Regions from separate parts of the Geodermatophilus sp. SYSU D00766 genome, predicted to be linked through region 3. Evidence: predicted binding sites of a transcription regulator. Region 3 holds the regulator's gene; each other region holds the start of a gene.

Region 1 (6,826 bases), on a different contig from region 3:
CGATCGCGCTGCTGGCCGAGCACCTGCTGGAGGACGAGGGCGACGTCTTCGACCTCACCGAGGACGCGCTGTCGCGCACCAGCTTCTTCACCAAGAAGGACGGCACGCTCTCGGCCAACGGGCAGCGGCTGCTGGCCAACCTGCAGGCGCGCAAGGACGTCCCGCTGTGGCGGGTGCTCGTGGCGCTGTCGATCCGGCACGTCGGGCCGACGGCCGCGCAGGCGCTGGCCCGCGACTTCCGCTCGCTCGACCGGATCGCCGAGGCGTCGGAGGAGGAGCTCGCCGCCGCTGACGGCGTGGGCCCGACGATCGCCCGGTCGGTGCGCGACTGGTTCGCCGTCGACTGGCACCGCGGGGTCGTGGAGAAGTGGCGCCGCGCCGGCGTGCGGCTGGCCGACGCCGGGGAGGACGCGCCGCCCGGGCCGCTGACCGGCGTCACCGTGGTCATCACCGGCTCGCTGCGCGACCTCTCGCGCGACCAGGCGATCGCCGCGGTGCAGGAGCGCGGTGGCAAGGTCACCGGCTCGGTGTCGAAGAAGACCGGCTTCGTCGTCGTCGGGGCCGACCCGGGCAGCAAGTACGACAAGGCCGTGGCGGCCAAGGTGCCGATCCTCGACGACGACGGGCTGCGGGTGCTCCTCGAGGACGGGCCGGAGGCCGCCCGCGAGGTGGCGACGATCGGCGACGGCAGCCCGCCCGCGGGGGAGTGAGGCGGCTCAGGCCGGCGTCCGCCAGACCGAGACGTGCGCCCGGCTGTCGGAGGTGAACGGCCGGCGGTGCCAGTCCTCCCAGCGGGCGTGCGGCTCGAGCCCGGCCAGGGCGGCCATGAGGTCGAGCTCGGCGGGCCACACGTAGCGGAACGGCACCGAGACGACGTCCAGGTGCCCGTCGGTGACGGTGTAGTGGTGCGACACCAGGCGCTGCGTGGCGACGTCGTACTCGTCGAAGCCGAGCCGGGTGCGGGAGAGCCGGAAGGGCCGGGCGCGCTCGCCGGGCGGCAGGCGCTGCAGGTCGGGGACGCCCACCTCGACGATGAAGGCCCCGCCCGGGCGCAGGTGGCGGGCGGCGTTGCGGAAGCAGGCCACCTGCTCGCGCTGGGTGGTCAGGTTCATCACCGTGTTGAAGACCAGGTAGACCAGCGCGAAGGTGCCGTCGACGGTGGCCGACGCGACGTCGCCGAGGGTGACCGGGATGCGCTCGCCGCCCGGCTTGGCGCGCAGCCGGGCGACCATGTCGGCCGAGAGGTCGATGCCGTGCACGGGGACGCCGCGCTCCTGCAGCGGCAGCGCCAGGCGACCGGTGCCGATGGCGAACTCGAGCGCGGCGCCGTCCCCGGCGAGCTCCGCCAGCAGGTCGACCGCCGGGCCGACCACCGCGGGGTCGAACATCTCGGCCGACGCCTCGTCGTAGCGCTCGGCGACGACTCCGGCGAAGTGGTCGACGGGCACGGCGCCACGGTGCCGCCTGTCCTGGTCCCCGGGCCACCGGATTCCTGGCGTCGCCGGACTGCTACCGGCGCCAGACGTCGACCGTGGTGCCGGCCATCTGTTCGCTGAACCGTCCGTCGGGACCGGCCGCTGCGAGGAGCTGCCGGAGCCCGGCCTCGACGTCGCCGACCCGGTTCCCGAAGAGGTGGGGAGCTGCGCTCGACAGGGAGAACACACTGGCCACGACGTCGTCGGCGCTGCGGACCACCACGCGATCGGGGACCTCGATGCGGGTCGGGCCGGTGAAGCCGGCGGCCCGGTACACCTCGCTCTCGCGGGCGCCCAGCTCCTCGTCGGCGGATGCGACCTCGGGCAGGGTCCCCTGGCCGGCGCGGCGGCGCGGGCCGAGGAAGCTCCGGACGAGCTCGTCGATCTCCCGCCGCGGCGGCCTGGGATGCGGCAGGGGCAGGTCGCCGTCGATCCCCGTGTGTGTGGTGGCGTGCACGTGCACCAGGGCGCCGTCGGGGGCGAGTGCACCGTGCAGCAGGCGGGCCACGCGCTCCCGGTCCATCCAGTGGAAGGACTGCGCCAAGGTGACCACGCGGAACGGTCCCAGGTCGGCGGGCAGGTCCTCGGCCCGCAGGTGCAGCCAGTCCACGGTGGTGATCCCGGCGGCTGCGGCCTGGCGCGCCCCCTCGGCGAGCATCTCGGCGTCGGCGTCCAGGCCGGTCGCCCGCTCGAACCAGGGAGCGAGCAGCAGGGTGAGGGAGCCCGGCCCGCAACCGACGTCGAGCAGCCGGCCGGTGCCGTCGAGGGCGAGCTCGTCGACCAGGGCGTCGACCACCTCTGACGGATACGGCACGCGGCCCTGGACGTAGTGGGCCGCGCTCCCGCGGTACAGCGACGGGTCCCAGTCCCACCCGAGGTCGCTCACGCCGGCCAGTGTGGCCGTCAGTACGGCGGTGGGGTGGTGATGGCGGTGAGGCCGGATGGGGTGGTGACGGTGAGGGTGCCGTCGGGGGCCATGTGGTGGGTCCAGCCGGGTGCCTGGTGCTTGCCGCGGTGGTGACCGGTGCAGTAACCGGCCAGGTTGCCCGCGGCGGTGGGCCCGGCGGGCCAGGGGGTGTGGTGGTCGAGTTCGCCGCGGCGGGGAACGGGGCGGCGGCAGCCGGGGAAGCGGCAGCGGCGGTCGCGGGCGCGCACGAACCGGTCCAGGGCGGCGGCGGGCCGGTAGCCGGGGCTCTCAGCCGGAGCGCCCAGCCCGCTGCCGGCGCGGGCGGCGCGCTGCAGGCCGGGCAGGTCGGTGAGGCTGAGCAGGGCGCCGCTGAGGGTGTCGGTGAGGGCGAGGCGGGGCCGGTCGGCCAGCCCGCCGCCGGCCGTGCGGGCGAGCAGGTCGGCCAGGTCGGCGCGGGCGTGCGCGCCGGCGGCAACCAGGGCGGTCAGCGCGTCGGGTGCGGCGCTGACTCGCCCGGCGGGGCTGGTGGCCCAGGCGGTCTCGTCGGCGGTGTCGGCGCGCTGCGCGGTGGCCACCAGCCGGCGAGCGTGGCCGAGGGCGCGTTCGAGGGTGAGCAGGGCGGTGCCGGCGTCGTCGACGGCGCGGTCGGCGCGCGCCCACCAGCCGTCGGGCACGGCCGGGTCGGGGCGATGCCCTGGGGGCGCCAGTGATGGTGGGCCGTCGGGCCAGCTGTCGGGTGGTGGCCCGTCCTCCTCCAGATAGCAGGGGGCCGGCTCGGCGTCGAACTCCCCGGCCAGGACCCGCTGTTCCAGCTCCTCCGACCAGCGCGCGAAGTCCTCCTCCTCGGACACCACCGCGGATGTGCCCGCCCTGTCAGGCGGCTCGGGCCCGGCCGGTGCCGTGTCGGCGGGGGCGGTGTCGGCGGGGGCGGTGTCGGCGGGGGCGGTGTCGGCGGGCGCGGTGTCGGCGGGCGCGGTGTCGGGTTCGACGGACTCGGTCCCGTTCGCTTGGCCCGTCAGGGCGGCGAGCAGGGCACGCACCACCTCGGCGGGCACCACCTGCCCGTCGATCTCGCACGGGGCATCCCCGCCCAGCAGCGCCCCGACCGGGGCGACCACCGTCAGCGCGACCTGCACCGGGGGCAGCCCGCTCTCACCGGGCCGCAGCACCAGGTCCAGCAGGCAGTCGGCCATCTTCTGCCCGCGGCTGCGCCCATCGGCCGGATCGGCGGGCAGCGCGTCGGCGTAGGCGCGCAGCGCCGCCAGCAGCGCGCACGCCTCCGGAGTGCTCAGCAGCGCCGACACCACGCTCATCCCATCGGTGCGGTCCGGGCGGACGGTGATCCCCCGGCGGCGGACGGCCCGGGCCAGGTCGCGGGCGGCGTCACGGGCGCGGTGGGCGAGCACCACCCGGCGCACCTTGTCGCCCAGCTGCGCCGGGGTGGTCACCGACCGGCCGGCCAGCCACGCCAGCAGCTCGGTCTCGATGCGGGCGCGCAGCGCGTGGTCGGCGATCGGCGCGACGTGCTCGAGCAGGCACCACAGGTGCCCGGCGTGCAGCACCCCGGCCTGCAGCGCGTCGAGCACCCGCGGCAGCCGCTGCACCAGGGTGAGGGAGCGGACCAGCTCCTCCTCCGCCCGCTGCGCGGTCACGTTCAACGCGATCGCCAGCTCGGCGGTGGCCCACTCACTGACCGGCCGCAGCACCTCGGCCCGCGCCGCCCACCGCTCGGCCGACGTCGCGCCGGGCTCCCCGGGCTGGCGGTCGGCGCAGGCGGGACAGGTAGCGGCGAATGCCGCGATCGCCCGCGCGCGCAACGCGGTCTGCCGGGAGATCTCCCGGTCGGCGGCCTGCACCGCGCCCAGCGGCCCCGACGCCCAGCCCACCACGGGCTCGTCGACCACCAGGGTTTCCGTCACGCGTTCGATCATATGTTCGAACGCGTGGATGGGCAAGTGCTGAGGGCGCTGAACGAGCAGGTCGCGAGGGTGGCCGGCGGCGGTCCGGCGGTGCCGGCCCGTGGCCGCGGAGGAGTGACGGAACCTGGCCTGCGGCTGCTGCCAGTCGGCTCAGACCGGCGGGAGGTGCGCCACCGTGGCGGCGATACCCGTCAGGTGGGTCAGCCGGAGCAGCTCCGAGCGGCGAAACGCGGGACCCCCCGAGCGGCCGAGGACCACGGCGGTGGCGGGGTCGCCGAAGGGCGCCGCCATCATCTCGATGGCCATCTCCCGCCAGCGCTCGGGCAGCCAGTCGTCCTCGCTGGGCAGCAGCCGCGGCGTCGACAGCGGCAGCCACGGCAGCGCCAGGCCCTCGAGGGCGGGCGCGGCGTCGGAGGCGGCCAGCACCTCGCCGCCGCCGGCGCCGTCGGCCTGCACCACCGCCGCCCAGCCACCGTGGAACACCCGCGGCAGCTCGGCGGCGAGGATCTTGACCGCGGTGCCCTCGGGAGCGCGGGCGAGGGCCTCGAGCAGGTCGAGCTCGCGGTGGGTGTCCAGCGCGCCGGCGAAGGGCCGCAACGACTCCACCTGCACCCCCGGCACCGCCTGCGCGGCGGTGATGAGACTGTCGGGCAGCCGGCCGGGCGGCAGGTCGACGACGACGTCGTCGACGGCCACCCCGCCACCGCGCTCGAGGACGTCGACGGAGACGATGTCGACCCCCGCGTCGCCCAGCGCGGTCGCCACCGCACCCAGCAGGCCGGGGCGGTCGGGGACGACCAGCCGCAGGAGATAGGACACGGTTCCTCCGCTGACGACGTCGAGGGGCAGCCGATCGGCGTCGATCGAGTGGCGCCAGCAGCTTCCCCCACCGGGCACCCCGCGGTCGAGCGCGCTCCCCGGCCCGGCCGGGGCCCACGGCGGCCCGCGTACAGTGACCGGGTTGCGTCCCTGGCGCCGGCGCGGCGCCGACGACAGGAGTCCCGCCCCAGTCATGAGCACCACGACCCCCGAACCCGGAGCGGCACCCGCCCTCGGCCGCCAGGACATCGCGCACCTCGCGCGGCTGGCCCGGCTCGCCGTCACCGACGAGGAGCTCGACCGCTTCGCCGGCCAGCTGGGGGCCGTCCTCGACGCGGTGGCCCAGGTGCAGCGCGCCGACGTCGGCGACGTCGCCCCCACCACGCACGCCGTCCCGCTGACCAACGTCCTGCGGGCCGACGTCGCCACCCCGTGCCTGCCGCGCGACGCCGTCCTGGCCGCCGCCCCCGCCGCCGAGGACGGCCGCTTCCGCGTCCCGCGCATCCTGGGGGAGGAGGAGTGAGCGACCTCACCGCCCTCACCGCCGTCGAGCTGCAGGCGGCCCTGGCCGCCGGCGAGACCTCCTCGGTGGAGGTCACCCGCGCGCACCTCGACCGGATCGCCGCCGAGGACGGCGCCCTCGGCGCCTTCCTCCACGTCACCGCCGACGCCGCGCTCGCCCGGGCCGCGGAGGTCGACGCCTCGGGCACCGCGGGCACCGGCCTGGCCGGCATCCCGGTCGCCCTCAAGGACGTCTTCGTCACCGAGGGCGTGCCCACCACCAGCGGCTCGCGGATCCTCGAGGGCTGGCGGCCGCCCTTCTCGGCGACGGTCGCGAGCCGGCTCGCCGACGCCGGCACGGTGCTCCTCGGCAAGACGAACATGGACGAGTTCGCCATGGGGTCGTCCACCGAGAACTCCGCCTACGCGGTGACCCGCAACCCGTGGGACCACGACCGGATCCCGGGCGGCTCCTCCGGCGGGTCGAGCGCGGCGGTGGCCGGCCGGCTCGCGCCGCTGGCGCTGGGCACCGACACCGGCGGCTCGATCCGCCAGCCCGCGGCGGTCACCGGCCTGGTCGGGCACAAGCCCACCTACGGCTCGGTGTCGCGCTACGGGCTGATCGCCTTCTCCTCGAGCCTGGACCAGGCCGGCCCGATGGCCCGCACGGTCCTGGACGCCGCCCTGCTGCACGAGGCCATCGGCGGCCACGACCCGCGCGACTCCACGAGCATCGACGCGCCCGTGCCCACCGTCGTCGAGGCCGCCCGCCGCGGTGCCGGTGGCGACCTGTCGGGCCTGCGCGTCGGCGTCGTCCGCGAGCTCGGCGGCGAGGGTGCCCGCGAGGGCTACGAGCAGGGCGTGCTCGACCGGGTCGCCGAGGGGGTCGCGCTGCTCGAGGCCGCCGGCGCGCAGGTGCGCGAGGTGTCGTGCCCGTCGTTCGGGCTGGCGCTGCCGGCCTACTACCTCATCGCCCCCAGCGAGGCGTCGTCGAACCTGGCCCGCTTCGAGGGCATGCGGTTCGGTATCCGGGTGGGCGACGACGGCAGCCACGACGTCGACGAGGTCATGGCGCTGACCCGCGAGCAGGGCTTCGGCCCCGAGGTCAAGCGGCGGATCATCCTCGGCACGTACGCGCTGTCGGCCGGCTACTACGAGGCCTACTACGGGCAGGCGCAGAAGGTCCGCACGCTCATCACCCGCGA
Region 2 (6,826 bases), on a different contig from region 3:
CGGTCAGCGAGTCGGTGGGGAAGACCGAGAGCGGCTCGGGCTTGTGCGGGGCGGCCAGGGCGGGGGTGGCGGAGACCGTCACGGCGGCGGTCAGGGTCAGTGCACCGAGGAGCGACGAGGTCGCCCGGTGCCAGCGTCGTTGCTGCACAGGCTTCTCCAGGTTGAGGGAGGACGCCCCTTCCTAGTCGACGGAGATCCGGATCACAAATCCGCATCCGATCGCTCACATCGGGTCATCCGAGGGGCGCGGTCCTCCCGCCCGTCCGCCGGTGATCCACGTGGAACACCGCACCTCCCATGGATGCGGGGCCGTCCCCGTGACCCACGAGGGCCCGGGACAGTGGCGGTCCCGGGCCCTCGTGCTCGAGTTCAGCGCGCTCAGTTGGCCATGTCGACGAAACGGCTGTAGTGGCCCTGGAAGGCGACGGTGACGTTCGCGGTCGGGCCGTTGCGGTGCTTGACCAGCATGATGTCGGCCTCGCCGGCCCGCGGGCTCTCCTTCTCGTACATGTCCTCGCGGTGGATCATCATGACCATGTCGGCGTCCTGCTCGATGCTGTTGTGGACGGCGATGCCCTCGGCGATGAAGTTGTGCCCACCCAGCACCGTGGCGTCGTAGACCTCCTCCTCGGGGCCCTGCTCGACAGAGACGATCTCGTCCCACAGCAGGTCGTTGACCGCCTGGATCTCCAGATCGGCGTCGTCCAGGACGGCCGCGATGCGCCCGAGCCGCTCGCGGCTGGGCGCGCGCTTCCACATGGCGCTGCCACAGAAGGCCGAGTCCATCGCGGCGGCGAAGGCGCGGTGGCTCATGCCCTTCTCCTCCAGGACCGCCCGCACCCGCTCCCAGACCTGCACCGGCACCGTGTCGACGTCCGGGTTGCCCGACGTCTCCCGGACGATCCCCAGCAGGCGCTCGGCGGCGGCGCCGCGGGCTCCGTGGACGCCGATCTCGCCGAGGAATCGCCGCTGGTCGTCGCAGCCGCTGACGTCGAGCGTCCAGCCGTCCCGGTATCCGGCCTTCCGGACCCGGCGGATGCGGCAGGAGATGCCGAACCGCAGGAGCAGTCGGGAGACGTCGTCGACGAGCCGGCGGCTGGTCGAGGCGTAGTACACGCGCCCACCCCGGCCGTCCTCGTTCACCGTGACGGATCCGTCGGTGGCCCACAGGTGCCGCAGGAACACCGCGATCTGCTTCTTCGGCAGGGAGAACACCGGCTCGGGCACGAACTTCTCGTGGCTGCGAAGGCCGAACAGCCCCAGCTCGTCGAGCCAGGCCGCGATCGGGTTGCGACGGCCGTGGGTCAGCGGGAACGGCGACCGCAGCCGCAGGGTGGTGCAGCGGGCCGCGGCGTACTCGTCTCGCACCGCCACGACACCGAAGTGCAGCGCCGCCGCCGTGACCGCCCGCAGGTTCTCCTCGTCGATCGAGGCATAGCGGAGAGGCTGGCGCCGGACGAAGCTGCCGTCGCCGATGAGGTGGGCGAGCAGGACGACCCGCTCGTCCTCCCACACCGTCATCCGGTCCGGCGCGGGCACGTGCCGCGGCACCGCGATGCGATCACCGGGCACCAGCTCCCCGAGCGGCCGGAACCCGTCGTAGGTGAGGAACGGGTGGTTGGCCGTGGCGCGCACCGTCTTGCCCGACGCGGTGGTCAGCTGCAGCACGGGCTTGCGGCCGGTGGAGAAGACGTGCGTCAGGTGACGGCGCACGTAGCGGAGGTTGTCGTCGAGCGCCCACACCGGGACGTCGGTGGCACCGGCCGTGAACAGCTCACCCATCGTCGTCTCGGCGCCCGTGTCGGCCCGGAGGACGCGGGTCTCCGCGGGCAGACACCCCGACTCGCGGAGGTCCGACAGCATCGGCTTCTTGTCCTGCCGCTGCTCGGAGCCACGGTTGAGCTGCGACATCGCGATGACGGGGACCTCGAGCTCCTTGGCCAGCAGCTTGAGCGCACGGGAGAACTCCGAGACCTCCTGCTGGCGGCTCTCGACGCGCTTTCCCGACGTCATGAGCTGGAGGTAGTCGATGACCACGAGCTTGAGGTCGTTGCGCTGCTTGAGACGTCGCGCCTTCGCCCGGATCTCCATCATGGTCATGTTCGGTGAGTCGTCGATGTAGAGCGGCGCGTCGGCCACCTCACCCATGCGGCGGGCCAGTTTCGACCAGTCCTCGTCGGACAGCGTGCCGGCGCGCATGTGGTGCAGCGGCACCTTCGCCTCGGCCGACAGCAGACGCATGGTGATCTCGTGCTTGCTCATCTCGAGCGAGAAGATGCACGTGGCCAGGTGGTTCTTCACCGCCGCAGAACGCGCGATGTCCAGCCCGAGGGTCGAGTTGTGCGTCGGGACGAAGCTGCGGCCGGCGAGGAAGAGGGAGTCGGCGGCGTCGACCTGGATGCACCGCACGGGCACGCTCTGGACCGGCCGGACGTCGGTGACGAAACGGACGCCGCGGGCGGTGAACGTGCGGGCACCCCGCTCCTTGTGCAGCAGCCGCTTGCGTTCCAGGCGGAACACCTCGTCGTCGGTGCTGAAGGTGAGCGTGTAGCAGGTGGACGAGGCCTCGCTCCGGCCGCGGACCCGCTTGGTGCTCATCCGGACGCGGTGGCCCAGGCCCGCGATCAGCTCACGGGCGTCCTCGGCCAGCCGACGGCTGGTGACGGCGAACTGCACCGCACCGCCTCCCGTCACGGTGCCGTCGGTGTCGAGCAGGCCGGCCAGCAGCGCCCGCCGCTGGGTCACCGACGCGCGCAGGTAGGCGGTCGGGATGTGCTTGTCCCCGAGCACGCCCAGGCCGCGCAGGAGGGCCTGCACGGTGCCGTGGTCGTCCCGGCAGTCCTGGCACTGCGCCAGGCCGCTCGAGGGGCCGCCGCAGTCGGGGCAGGTCGCCGCGCGGCCGGCTCCGCCGCGGGCCCGCAGCGCACCGCCGCAGGTCTTCCCGCAGGTCTGCACCTGGGAGGTCTTCGGCACGAAGGGCTCGCCGCACATCGGGCACGGCCGCGCCTCGGGGCCGGGACGGGCCGGCAGGCGCAGGGAGTACCGCCGGTCGGCGCCCGTGGGGACGACGACCAGCCCCTCAGCCTCGATGTGGACGGCGATCTCGGGGTCGGCGCTGGTGTACTGCGCGGCGGCCGACGTGCCGTCGCCCAGCCAGACGCCGAGGGCGTACGGCGGCACCGGGAGGTCGGCGGTGGGCAGGTCGAGCGGGGCGGCGTTGACGACGGCGTGGTTGAGCCGCCGGTCGGCGGTGGCGCAGCGGACCGTGCGGGCCAGCTCCTCCGTGGTGCGGACGCGGGCCTGCCCACGCGCGCCGAGCCGGCGGGCGGCGCGGTCGGTGGTCACCCACTGGTGCCGGGCGTCGGCGACGACCACGGTGCCGTCGGAGAAGTGCACCTCGTAGCAGGGCCGGTCGGTCATGACGCCGGTGGCGGCCACGACCGTCGTCGGGCGGCCGTCGGCACCCAGCACCCGGTCGCCGACGGCGATGTCGCCCATCGTGGTCCAGCCCGTGGGTGTGGGGATCGGGGTGTCGAGGGCCAGCGCCTTGCCCACACCGGGACGGGCGGCGATGACGACCATCTGCCCGGCCTGAAGACCATTCGTCAGTTCGTCCAGGTCGCGGATCCCGGTGGGCACGCCGCGGGCGGTGCCGCCGCGGGAGGCGATGGCGTCGAGCTCGTCCATCGTCGGCTGCAGGATGTCCTCGAGGCGCGAGTAGTCCTCGCTCATCCGCTTCTCGGTGACCTCGTAGATCTCCTGCTGCGCGCGGTCGACGATGTCGTCGACGTCGCCCCGCCCGCCGGCCGCTCCGTAGCCGAGCTGCACCACGCGGGTGCCGGCCTCCACGAGCCGCCGGAGGGTGGCCTGCTCGGCGACGATCTGGGCGTAGTAGCCGGCGTTGGCCGCCGTGGGCGTCGAGGCGATGAGCGTGTGCAGGTAGACCGCGCCGCCCATCTTCGACAGCTGGTCGGTGCGGTTGAGCTCTGCGGCGACGGTGATGGCGTCGGCCGGCTCTCCGCGGCCGTAGAGGTCGAGGATCGTGTCGTAGATGACCTGGTGCGCCGGCCGGTAGAAGTCGTTGCCGGTCAGCTGCTCCACGACGTCGGCGATCGCGTCCTTGCTCATCAGCATGCCGCCGAGCACCGACTGCTCGGCCGCGACGTCCTGCGGGGGCTGCCGGTCGTACTCCGGCGCCGTCGCCTGCGGCCGGCTGAAGTCGTCGGCCACCGCCACCTGGGTACCTCCCTCCGCTCACGCGCACGCTGACCAGCCCCGGCCTGTCCGGCCGGGGCCCGGTGGGGGAAGCACCAGGACGCGCGTCGCCTGCACTCGAACGCCCGTTCGAGGACCGTGGTACCGGGAGCCACTGACAGTTCTCGCAGTTCCCGGCGCCGGAGAGACGGTAGGAAGCGACGGCGGGTCCGTCCAACACCCCGTGTGCACCGCGTTCTGCACAACTTGTGGACAAGTCGGTGGACAGCCCGAGTCGACATGTGGAGACGGGCGGGACACCGGCCGGACATCCAGCGGTCCTGCGGGTGTCACCTGCGCCGGGTCCGCCCACCGGCTGTGGACACGAGTTTCTCGGCGCGCCGGACGCCCGGGCGTGTCGTGTCGTCCCGCCCGGCGCAGCCGTCACAGCACCGGCGGTGACGGCGCGCGACGACCCACCGGCGGGGACGCCGTCACCCCGTGGCCGGCGCCTCGCCGGGGCGAGGACGCCAGGCAGGCCGGCCACGCCGCCTCGGGGTGCCCCGGCCGCAGGGACGGCCCGGGGGGCGTCAGCGGGCCGTGGACGGTCCTCCGCGCCCCGTCCGACCACAGCAGGCCTGCTCCGCCGGGCGAGGCCCGAGACGACGCGAGGGGCGCCGGACGACGTCCGGCGCCCCTCGCGGGCAGTGCGGTGCGGTGCGTCAGCCGGCGACGACCTCGATCGCCAGCCGGGTGGTGACCTCCGGGTGCACCCGCACGGTGACGGTGTGCTGGCCGGTGGTCTTGATGCTGCTCGGCAGCTCGATGCGGCGGCGGTCGAGCTCCGGGCCGCCGGCGGCGGTGACGGCCGCGGCGACGTCGGCGGTGGTGACCCGGCCGAAGAGGCGGCCCCCGTCACCGGCACGGGCGGGCACCCGGACGGTCAGGCCGGACAGGCGCCCGGCCACGGACTGGGCCTCCTCGAGCGAGCGCACCTCGCGGGCGGCACGCGCCCGGCGCAGCGACTCGACCTGCTTCTCGGCACCGCGGGTGGCGACGATGGCCAGACCGCGGGGCAGGAGGTAGTTGCGGGCGTACCCGCCCTTGACCTCCACGGTGTCACCGGAGGACCCGAGACCGGTGACCTCCTGCGTCAGGATCAGCTTCTGGGTGCTCATGGTCAGCGCGCCGTCGAGGTGTAGGGCAGCAGGGCCATCTCACGGCTGTTCTTGACGGCCGTGGCGACGTCCCGCTGGTGCTGGCTGCAGTTGCCGCTCACGCGGCGGGCACGGATCTTGCCGCGGTCGGAGATGAACTTCCGCAGCAGGGTCGTGTCCTTGTAGTCGATGTAGGTCGCCTTGTCCTTGCAGAACTGGCAGACCTTCTTCTTGGGCTTGCGCACGGGGGGCTTGGGCACTGGGTTCTCCAGGTACGGCTAGGGGGGTAGATGGAACGGCCCTCTCGCAGGGACCCGCGCCGCGCGGAGCGGGGCGTGGGGGGCGAGGGGGTCCTCTCTCAGAAGGGCGGCTCGTCGGACGGGCCGGCGGGCGTCGACCACGGGTCGCTCGCGCCGCCGCCACCACCGCCGCCGAAGCCACCGCCACCGCCACCGCCGCCGCCGAAGCCGCCACCGCCGCCGCCCTCACCACGGGAGGCGCGGGTGACCTTCGCGGTGGCGTAGCGCAGCGAGGGGCCGATCTCATCGACCTCGAGCTCGATGACGGTGCGCTTCTCGCCCTCCTTGGTCTCGAACGAGCGCTGCTTGAGGCGCCCCGAGACGATGACCCGCGAGCCGCGGGTGAGGGACTCGGCCACGTTCTCGGCCGCCTGCCGCCAGACGTTGCAGCGGAGGAACAGCGCCTCACCGTCCTTCCACTCCTGCGACTGCCGGTCGAAGGTGCGCGGCGTCGAGGCGACCGTGAAGTTGGCGACCGCGGCACCCGACGGCGTGAACCGCAGCTCCGGGTCGGAGGTCAGGTTGCCGATGACGGTGATGACGGTCTCGCCAGCCATGCTCAGTGGACCTCGGGCCGCATCAGCTTGGTGCGCAGCACCGACTCGTTGAGGTTGAGCTGGCGGTCGAGCTCGGCGACGGCGGCCGGCTCGGCCTGGATGTCGACGACCGCGTAGATGCCCTCGACGTGCTTCTTGATCTCGTAGGCCAGGCGGCGCCGGCCCCAGATCTCGGTCTTGACGGTGCCACCGGAGTTGGTGACGACGGTCAGGAACCGGTCGAGGGAGGGAGCGATGGTGCGCTCCTCCAGGTCGGGGTCGAGGATGACCATCAGTTCGTAGTGACGCACGGAGAACCCCACCTCCTCTGGTCTGGGCGGCTGCAGTCGGTCTGCAGCAGGAGGGTCGTACACGCGTCGCGCGCCCGGTCCCGCCGGGGACGGCGGACGGACGCGCACCTCCAGGCTACCAGCGCGGCCGGGAGCCCCGGCCGCCGTCACCGGACCTGACTACCGTCGCCGGGGTGAGCAGGCACCCGATCGGCGTCCACGTCGGACCCGGACTGACCGAGGACAACGAGCTCGACGCCGGGGGCCCGCTGGCCCGGGCGGCGGAGATGGACGCCGACGCCGTGCAGGTGTTCCTCGGCGACCCGCAGGGCTGGAAGAGCCCGCCGCCG
Region 3 (6,826 bases):
CGACGGCGAGCTGACCCCCGGCCAGCTCAACGCGCTGGAGAAGATCCTCAAGGTCAAGGTGGTCGACCGGACCGCACTGATCCTCGACATCTTCGCCCAGCACGCGACCAGCCGGGAGGGCAAGGCCCAGGTCGAGCTCGCGCAGATGCAGTACATGCTGCCGCGGCTGCGCGGGTGGGGTGAGTCGTTGTCCCGGCAGGCCGGTGGCCGCGTCGCCGGCGGCGGCGGCATCGGCACCCGCGGTCCCGGTGAGACGAAGATCGAGACCGACCGCCGCCGCATCCGGTCGCGGGTGAGCCGGCTGCGCCGCGAGATCGCCGGCATGGCGACGGCGCGGGCCACCCAGCGCTCGGCGCGCGACCGCAACGCCGTCCCGAGCGTGGCGATCGCCGGCTACACCAACGCCGGCAAGTCCAGCCTGCTCAACCGGCTGACCGGCGCGGGCGTGCTGGTGGAGAACGCGCTGTTCGCCACCCTGGACCCCACGGTGCGCCGCGCCCAGTCGCCCGACGGCCGCGAGTACACGCTCACCGACACCGTCGGGTTCGTGCGGCACCTGCCGCACCAGCTGGTCGACGCGTTCCGCTCGACCCTGGAGGAGGTGGCCGGCGCCGACCTGCTGCTGCACGTCGTCGACGGCTCCGACCCCGACCCGCTCGGCCAGATCGACGCGGTGCACGTGGTGCTGCGCGAGATCGACGCCGCGGCGGTGCCCGAGCTGATCGTCGTCAACAAGGTCGACGCGATGACCGAGGAGGACGTGCTGACCCTGCGCCGGGCGCTGCCCGGTGCGGTGTGGGTCTCGGCGCGGACGGGCGAGGGCATCGAGCAGCTGCGCGAGGTCGTCGCCGCCCGCCTGCCGCACCCCGACGTCGAGGTCGAGGTGCTGGTGCCCTACGACCGCGGCGACCTGGTGGCCCGCGTCCACCGCGACGGCGAGGTCCTCAGCGAGCAGCACGAGGCGGAGGGCACCCGGCTCACCGCGCGCGTCGACGGCGGCCTGGCCGCCGCGCTCGAGCGGTTCGCCGCACCGGTCGGCTGACCGGCGCTCCTCCGTCCCCCGCCCGGGGGACCGGCTCCCCGCCGGTCACCCGGGCGGCTCGCCGTCTCCCTGCGGCGAGGTCACGGGCGGGTCACGGCCCGGTACCGTGACCGCGTGACCAGCGGCGTGGTACGACGCGGGAGGGGAGCACCGGCCGACGGCGACCCGTCGGCTCCCGTCCGCACCGTCGTGACCGCCGGGCGCCCGTCCTGGTGGCTGCTGCTCGTGGCGTTCGTCGTCACCACGGCGGTCACCGTCGACCTGCTCAACCGCGGCGTGCTCGAACGGCTCGACCTGGAGGTCTCCGAGGTCGTCAGCGCGTGGGACCTGCGGGACTCCCCGGGCTACTGGCCGGTCTGGGCGGTCACCCAGATCGGCGGGCGCGGCACCATCCTCATCGTCCTGGCCGGGCTGGTCGGCTGGCTGTGCATCCGCCGGCGGACCCTGCTGCCGCTGCTGCGGGTGCTCACCGCGCTCGCGCTGCTGACCGTCGTGGTCTACGCGTTCAAGTACGGCACCGGCCGCACCGCGCCGGCCTACCCCGGGTCCTTCTTCCACCGCGACGGGGCCAGTTACCCCTCCGGGCACGTGGCCAACGCCGTGCTCATGTGGGGCGTGGCCTACTGGCTGGCGGTCGAGTACCGACTGGCCCCGGGCGTGCAGCGGACGCTGTGGTGGCTCAGCGTCGTGGGCCCGGTGCTGACCGGGATCGCCATGGTGTCCCTGGACTTCCACTGGGTCACCGACGCGGCGGTCGGCGCCTCGGTGGGGGTGCTGCTGCTGGGCGTGGTTCACGCACTCGACGCAGTCGTTCTGTCACGCTGGGGCAGTGCCCGAGCCGGCCGTCCCCCCGCGTAGCGCCGGGGCACACCCCGGGTGGGCCGTGGCCGCACTCGCCGGTCTGGCCCTCGCGCTCGGCCCCGCATTCCCCGCTGCCGCCGAGGAACCGGGCGCGCCGTCGCTGCGCTGCCAGGTGACCGACCCCCGGCTCGCGGAGCTCTCCGGCCTCGTCGACGTCGGGGACCGCCTGCTGGCCATCGCCGACGGCGGCGAGCAGGTGGCCGTCTCCGTGCTCGACGGGACCTGCCGCGTCGTGGACGAGACCGTCGCGCCGCTGGACCCCTACGACCCCGAGGACCTCGGCGTCGGTCCCGACGGCACCGTGTGGCTGGCCGACACCGGCGACAACAACGCCACCCGGGAGACCGTCGCCCTCATCGCCCTGCGCCCCGACGGCGGCACGGCGCTCTTCCGGCTCACCTACCCCGACGGCCCGCACGACGCCGAGGCGCTCCTGGTGGCCCCCGACGGCACGCCGTACCTGGTGACCAAGGAGGTGCTCGGTGCCAGCCGCGTCTACCGCCCCGCGGCGCCGCTCGTCGACGGCGGCACGGTGGCGCTGGTCGACGTCGGCAGCGTGGCGTTCACGCTGACCGGGACACCGGGCGGCCCGGTGGGGCGGGCCGGTCAGCTCCTGGTGACCGGCGGCGCGGTGGCCCGCGACGGCAGCCGGATCGCGCTGCGCACCTACACCGACGCCTACGTCTGGCCGCTGACCGGCTCGGACGTGCCGGCCGCCCTGGCGGGCGAACCGGTGCGCATCGCGCTGCCCGAGGCGCCGCAGGGGGAGGCGGTGTCGTTCACCGCCGACGGCGCGGCGCTCCTCGTGGCGGGCGAGGGGCTGCCGGGCGACGTCACGCTCGTGCCGATCCCCGCCGGGACGGCGGCCCCGGCGCCGTCCTCGGCGGCCGACCCGTCGCTGGCGGCCGTCCTCGACGACGGCGGCACCGGCGTGTCCCCGGTCGCCGCGGGGCTGGTCGCCGCCGGGGTGGCCACGGTGCTGGTGTGGGTCGCCGGCCGGGTACGCCGGGGCCGCGCCGCGGGACCGCCGGCCGGCTGAGGCTGCCCGCCGTGCCGCGGGACCGCCGGCCGGTCGAGGTCGCGGAGCCCGGCCGCCGCCGACCCGGGGCGGGTCCGCGGGGCCGGGAGCGCGTCCCGGGCGGTGCGGGTCAGACGCGGCGCAGGACGGTGACCACCCGGCCGAGGATGGTCGCCTCGTCGCCCGGGATGGGCTCGTAGGCCGGGTTGTGCGGCAGCAGCCACACGTGCCCGTCGCGGCGCTTGTAGGTCTTGACGGTGGCCTCGCCGTCGAGCATCGCGGCCACGATCTCGCCGTTCTCGGCGGTGGGCTGCTGGCGCACGACCACCCAGTCGCCGTCGCAGATGGCCGCGTCGACCATCGAGTCACCGGCCACCCGGAGCATGAACAGGGTGCCGTCGCCGACCAGCTCGCGGGGGAGCGGGAAGACGTCCTCGACCGCCTGCTCGGCGAGGACCGGGCCACCGGCGGCGATCCGGCCGACCAGCGGCACGTACGTGGGGGCGGTGGTGTCGCCGGCCGCGGCGGCCGGCGGTGCGGCCTCCGCCGCGGTGTCGCCGGGCAGCCGCACGTCGAGCGCGCGGGGGCGGTTGGGGTCGCGCCGCAACCAGCCCTTCTTCTGCAGCACGGAGAGCTGGTGGGCGACCGACGACGCCGAGGACAGGCCCACGGCCTCGCCGATCTCGCGCACCGAGGGCGGGTAGCCGCGGCGCTCGATCGAGTCGCGGATGACCTCGAGCACCCGGCGCTGGCGCTGCGTGAGCCCGTCGCCGGCCTCACCCCGGTCGGGGAAGGTGCGCACCGCGCCGGTCCGGGTGCCGGTCCCCTCGGCGGCGGTGTCGGTGCCCCGCCGGCCGCCACCCCGCCGGGTGGTGGTGCTCCCGCGCGTGCCCTGGCCGGTCCCGCTGGTGCCCGCCACGTCTCCTCCTCGCCGGCCGTGTCCCCACGGCCCTCGTGTCCCGCCCCGTCCCCGGCTCCGGGACCTCCGGTCGGTGACCGACGGGTGCCGGTGCGGCCGGGATCGACCGCCGGGTGCCGGGCGGACGGCTGCTGATCGGACCGTAGCGCCTCGGGACCGGGACTTCAAACGTGTGTTCGAAACCGGTGGGCGGTGTCGGTTGGCTCCTGTCGGTGCCGTGCGGTAGACATCGCACACACGTTCGATCGAACGCCTGTTCGATGCAATGGGGTCGACGAGGAGAGTGGTCATGGGCAGCGTGCGCCAGGCAGTGCTGGAGTTCGACGCGACGGTCCGGGTGCCCTGGCGGCCGCTGCTCGCCGACGGTGCCGGGGGCGGCCCCGCTCCCACCCGTCGGCCGGTGCGCCCCGACACCTCCGGGCGCCCCGTTGGCCAGGCGCCCCCGGCACCTCCGGCCCCGCTCCCCGGCGCCGGCCCGCGCGTGGCCGGTCACCTGCGGCCGGTGCCCGACCTCCCGGCCGAGCCGGCCGCCCGCGCCACCGGCCCCGCCGCGGGGGCGCGCCACACGCGCCGCGACCCGGCCCGGCCCGGAGGGCGGCCGGTGTCCGCGCAGCCGGTCCGGCGCGCGGCCGGCCCGTCGCCGGCGCCCCTCCGGCTGACCCGCCGCGGGCGGCGCCTGGTCGTCGCCCTGGTCCTGGCCGCGGGCATCGGGGGCGCGCTCCTGGGCCGGGAGGTCCTCGCTCCCCAGCAGGGCCTGCAGCTCGCCGGGGAGAGCAGCGTCGTCGTCGAGCCGGGCGACACGGTGTGGTCCATCGCCGACGAGGTCGCCGGCGACGGTCAGGACGTGCGCGCCGTGGTGCACGCGATCGAGGCGCTCAACGACCTCGAGGGTTCCGCGGTGGTCGCCGGGCAGGTCCTCCGGCTCCCCTGACCCGGCGGAGGGGACACGGGACGGCCACCGAGGGCCGCCCGGAGAAGTGACGAGAGCGTCCTCGACGGTTCGTCAACCATCGGTCCCCGGTCGCTCACGCACCGATCTCGGATCAACACATACGGTGAGGGGCGTGTCAGCAGCCGTGAACAGCAGGGCGGCGGTGTCCTTCGGGTCGCCGCAGGACGTCGAGGTGCTCGTGGACGGCGCCTGGGTGCCGGGTGCGATGCTCGGCTGGCGGCACGACGACAGCGGCGCCTGCGAGGTCTGGGTGCGGCTGCGGGCGGAGGTTCCCGGGGTCGTCGAGGGCGCCGGGACCTGGGTGGAGCTGACCGCGGTCCGGCTGCCCGAGCGCCGCCTGACGCTCGCGCCGGCAGCCGACGCCGCACCCGCGGCCGCGCCCGCCCCGGCGGACGCGCCCGCCACCGCTGCGATGCCAGCCCTCGCGGCGGTGCCCGGTGTCGCGGCGGTGCCCGCGGTCGCGGCGGTGCCCGCCACGGCTGCGGTCGTCTCCGTCGGGGGTCCGGTTCTGCGCCCCCGCCGGTTCCGGCGGCACGGCGCCGACGCGACCGCCGAGCAGCCCGCCGTCGGTGCGGGCGGGGCCGGCCGGCACCGCGCACCCGCCGGCGCCGGGTCGGGCCGCCACCGCGCGGTCACGACCGAGATGCCCGCCGTCGTCGCCGGCCCAGGGGGCGAGGCGGCCCCCGGGTCGGCTGTCGTCCCCGGCCCGGGACTGGCGGTCGTGCCGGCGGGGGAGCCCGACCTGCTCACCCGGCCCATCCGGCTCGGCGACCTCGTGCCGAACGCCCGGGGTGGTCGTCCGGCGGTCCGCCCGCCGGTCTGAGCTCCGCCGGTCCGGGCGCTCCGCGCCTGCCCGGCACCAGCCCTCACCCAGCACCGCCTCCACCGAGCCCGCGCCCGGCCGGCAGCTGCCCCGGGCACCGTCCACCGGGTCGCCGGTCCTGCTCCCGTGGGCCGCTCCGGCGGGATCCGGCGACCTCCGCAGCCGGTCCGTACACCCGTGTCCGGTCCCGTGCGCGCCGACACGCGGGCGGTCGCGGCGTGTCGTGTGGCCGGTGGGAGACCTGCTCGCGCGTGGTCACCAGGAGGTCACGAGCAGGTCTCGGCGGAAGAGACACGCCCGGTGTCGACTTGCAGATGTAGTGGAGCCGGGCCTACGGTCCCCCTACATCTAGTAGTTCCCCGATTGAGGTCCTCCACAGGTCCGTCCTCAGGTTCTCCCCGGGGCGTCCACCGGATGTCCCCAGAGAGGTCCACAGCAGGGGTCCACACCAGAGGTCCACAGCAGGGGTCGGCGGACCGGGTGCCCGGAGCACCCGGCGGCCCGTCGACACGCCCCACCCGGCACCGGGTCACCGGTACCGAACCCGTCCGCGGAGGGAGGTGAACCGCAGTGCGGTGCCCGTTCTGCCACAACCCCGACAGCCGGGTGATCGACTCGCGCGAGGCCGACGAGGGAGCCACCACCCGGCGCCGCCGCTCGTGCCCCGCCTGTGGCCGCCGCTTCACCACCGTGGAGGAGGCCGTCCTCGCCGTCGTCAAGCGCAGCGGGGTCAGCGAGCCGTTCAACCGCTCCAAGGTCGTCGCCGGCGTGCGCCGGGCCTGCCAGGGCCGGCCGGTCGACGAGGACCAGCTCCAGCAGCTCGCCCAGCAGGTGGAGGACGCCATCCGCGCCAGCGGGGTGGCCGAGGTGCCCAGCCACGAGGTCGGCCTGGCGATCCTGCGCCCGCTGCGCGAGCTCGACGAGGTCGCCTACCTGCGCTTCGCCAGCGTCTACCGGGCCTTCACCTCGGTGGAGGACTTCGAGAAGGAGATCACCGAGCTCCGGGCGCGGCACCACACCGGGGGCACGCCGCCGCTGCCGGGCATGCAGCTCGACCCGCCGCCGCGCCGTCGCGGCGGACGCGGCCCGGCGAGCGCCGCAGGCACGTCCGGCACCTGACCACCGGCCGGCAGCGTCGCCGGCCCGATCGGCACCACCCGCTCAGCACCACCCCAGAAACCGTCAGCACCAACCGCTAGGAACAGGGTGGC

The links. Region 3 encodes LexA, which represses DNA repair genes until DNA is damaged. Its sites were predicted from a motif close to TCGAACANNTGTTCGA; they were not measured.
Region 1: a site for LexA is predicted at 4,306-4,321, ahead of ACI8AD_RS20565 (DUF222 domain-containing protein). Genes of this name have one in related genera too.
Region 2: a site for LexA is predicted at 4,333-4,348, ahead of ACI8AD_RS14420 (replicative DNA helicase). Genes of this name have one in related genera too.

Annotation. Positions count from the first base shown of each region.
Region 1 is NZ_JBJGYI010000037.1:21,823-28,648, forward strand. Features, by position in the region: gene ligA (NAD-dependent DNA ligase LigA) at 1-710, shown strand, start outside; gene ACI8AD_RS20555 (class I SAM-dependent DNA methyltransferase) at 717-1,448, opposite strand; gene ACI8AD_RS20560 (class I SAM-dependent methyltransferase) at 1,510-2,361, opposite strand; gene ACI8AD_RS20565 (DUF222 domain-containing protein) at 2,379-4,301, opposite strand; gene ACI8AD_RS20570 (ACT domain-containing protein) at 4,452-5,120, opposite strand; gene gatC (Asp-tRNA(Asn)/Glu-tRNA(Gln) amidotransferase subunit GatC) at 5,314-5,643, shown strand; gene gatA (Asp-tRNA(Asn)/Glu-tRNA(Gln) amidotransferase subunit GatA) at 5,640-6,826, shown strand, end outside.
Region 2 is NZ_JBJGYI010000018.1:40,688-47,513, reverse strand. Features, by position in the region: gene ACI8AD_RS14425 (Ig-like domain-containing protein) at 1-82, opposite strand, end outside; gene ACI8AD_RS14420 (replicative DNA helicase) at 379-4,236, opposite strand; gene rplI (50S ribosomal protein L9) at 4,917-5,372, opposite strand; gene rpsR (30S ribosomal protein S18) at 5,375-5,611, opposite strand; gene ACI8AD_RS14405 (single-stranded DNA-binding protein) at 5,710-6,207, opposite strand; gene rpsF (30S ribosomal protein S6) at 6,210-6,497, opposite strand; gene ACI8AD_RS14395 (deoxyribonuclease IV) at 6,671-6,826, shown strand, end outside.
Region 3 is NZ_JBJGYI010000019.1:51,435-58,260, forward strand. Features, by position in the region: gene hflX (GTPase HflX) at 1-1,042, shown strand, start outside; gene ACI8AD_RS14865 (phosphatase PAP2 family protein) at 1,157-1,900, shown strand; gene ACI8AD_RS14870 (hypothetical protein) at 1,926-2,942, shown strand; gene lexA (transcriptional repressor LexA) at 3,052-3,840, opposite strand; gene ACI8AD_RS14880 (LysM peptidoglycan-binding domain-containing protein) at 4,130-4,771, shown strand; gene ACI8AD_RS14885 (hypothetical protein) at 4,905-5,615, shown strand; gene nrdR (transcriptional regulator NrdR) at 6,186-6,734, shown strand.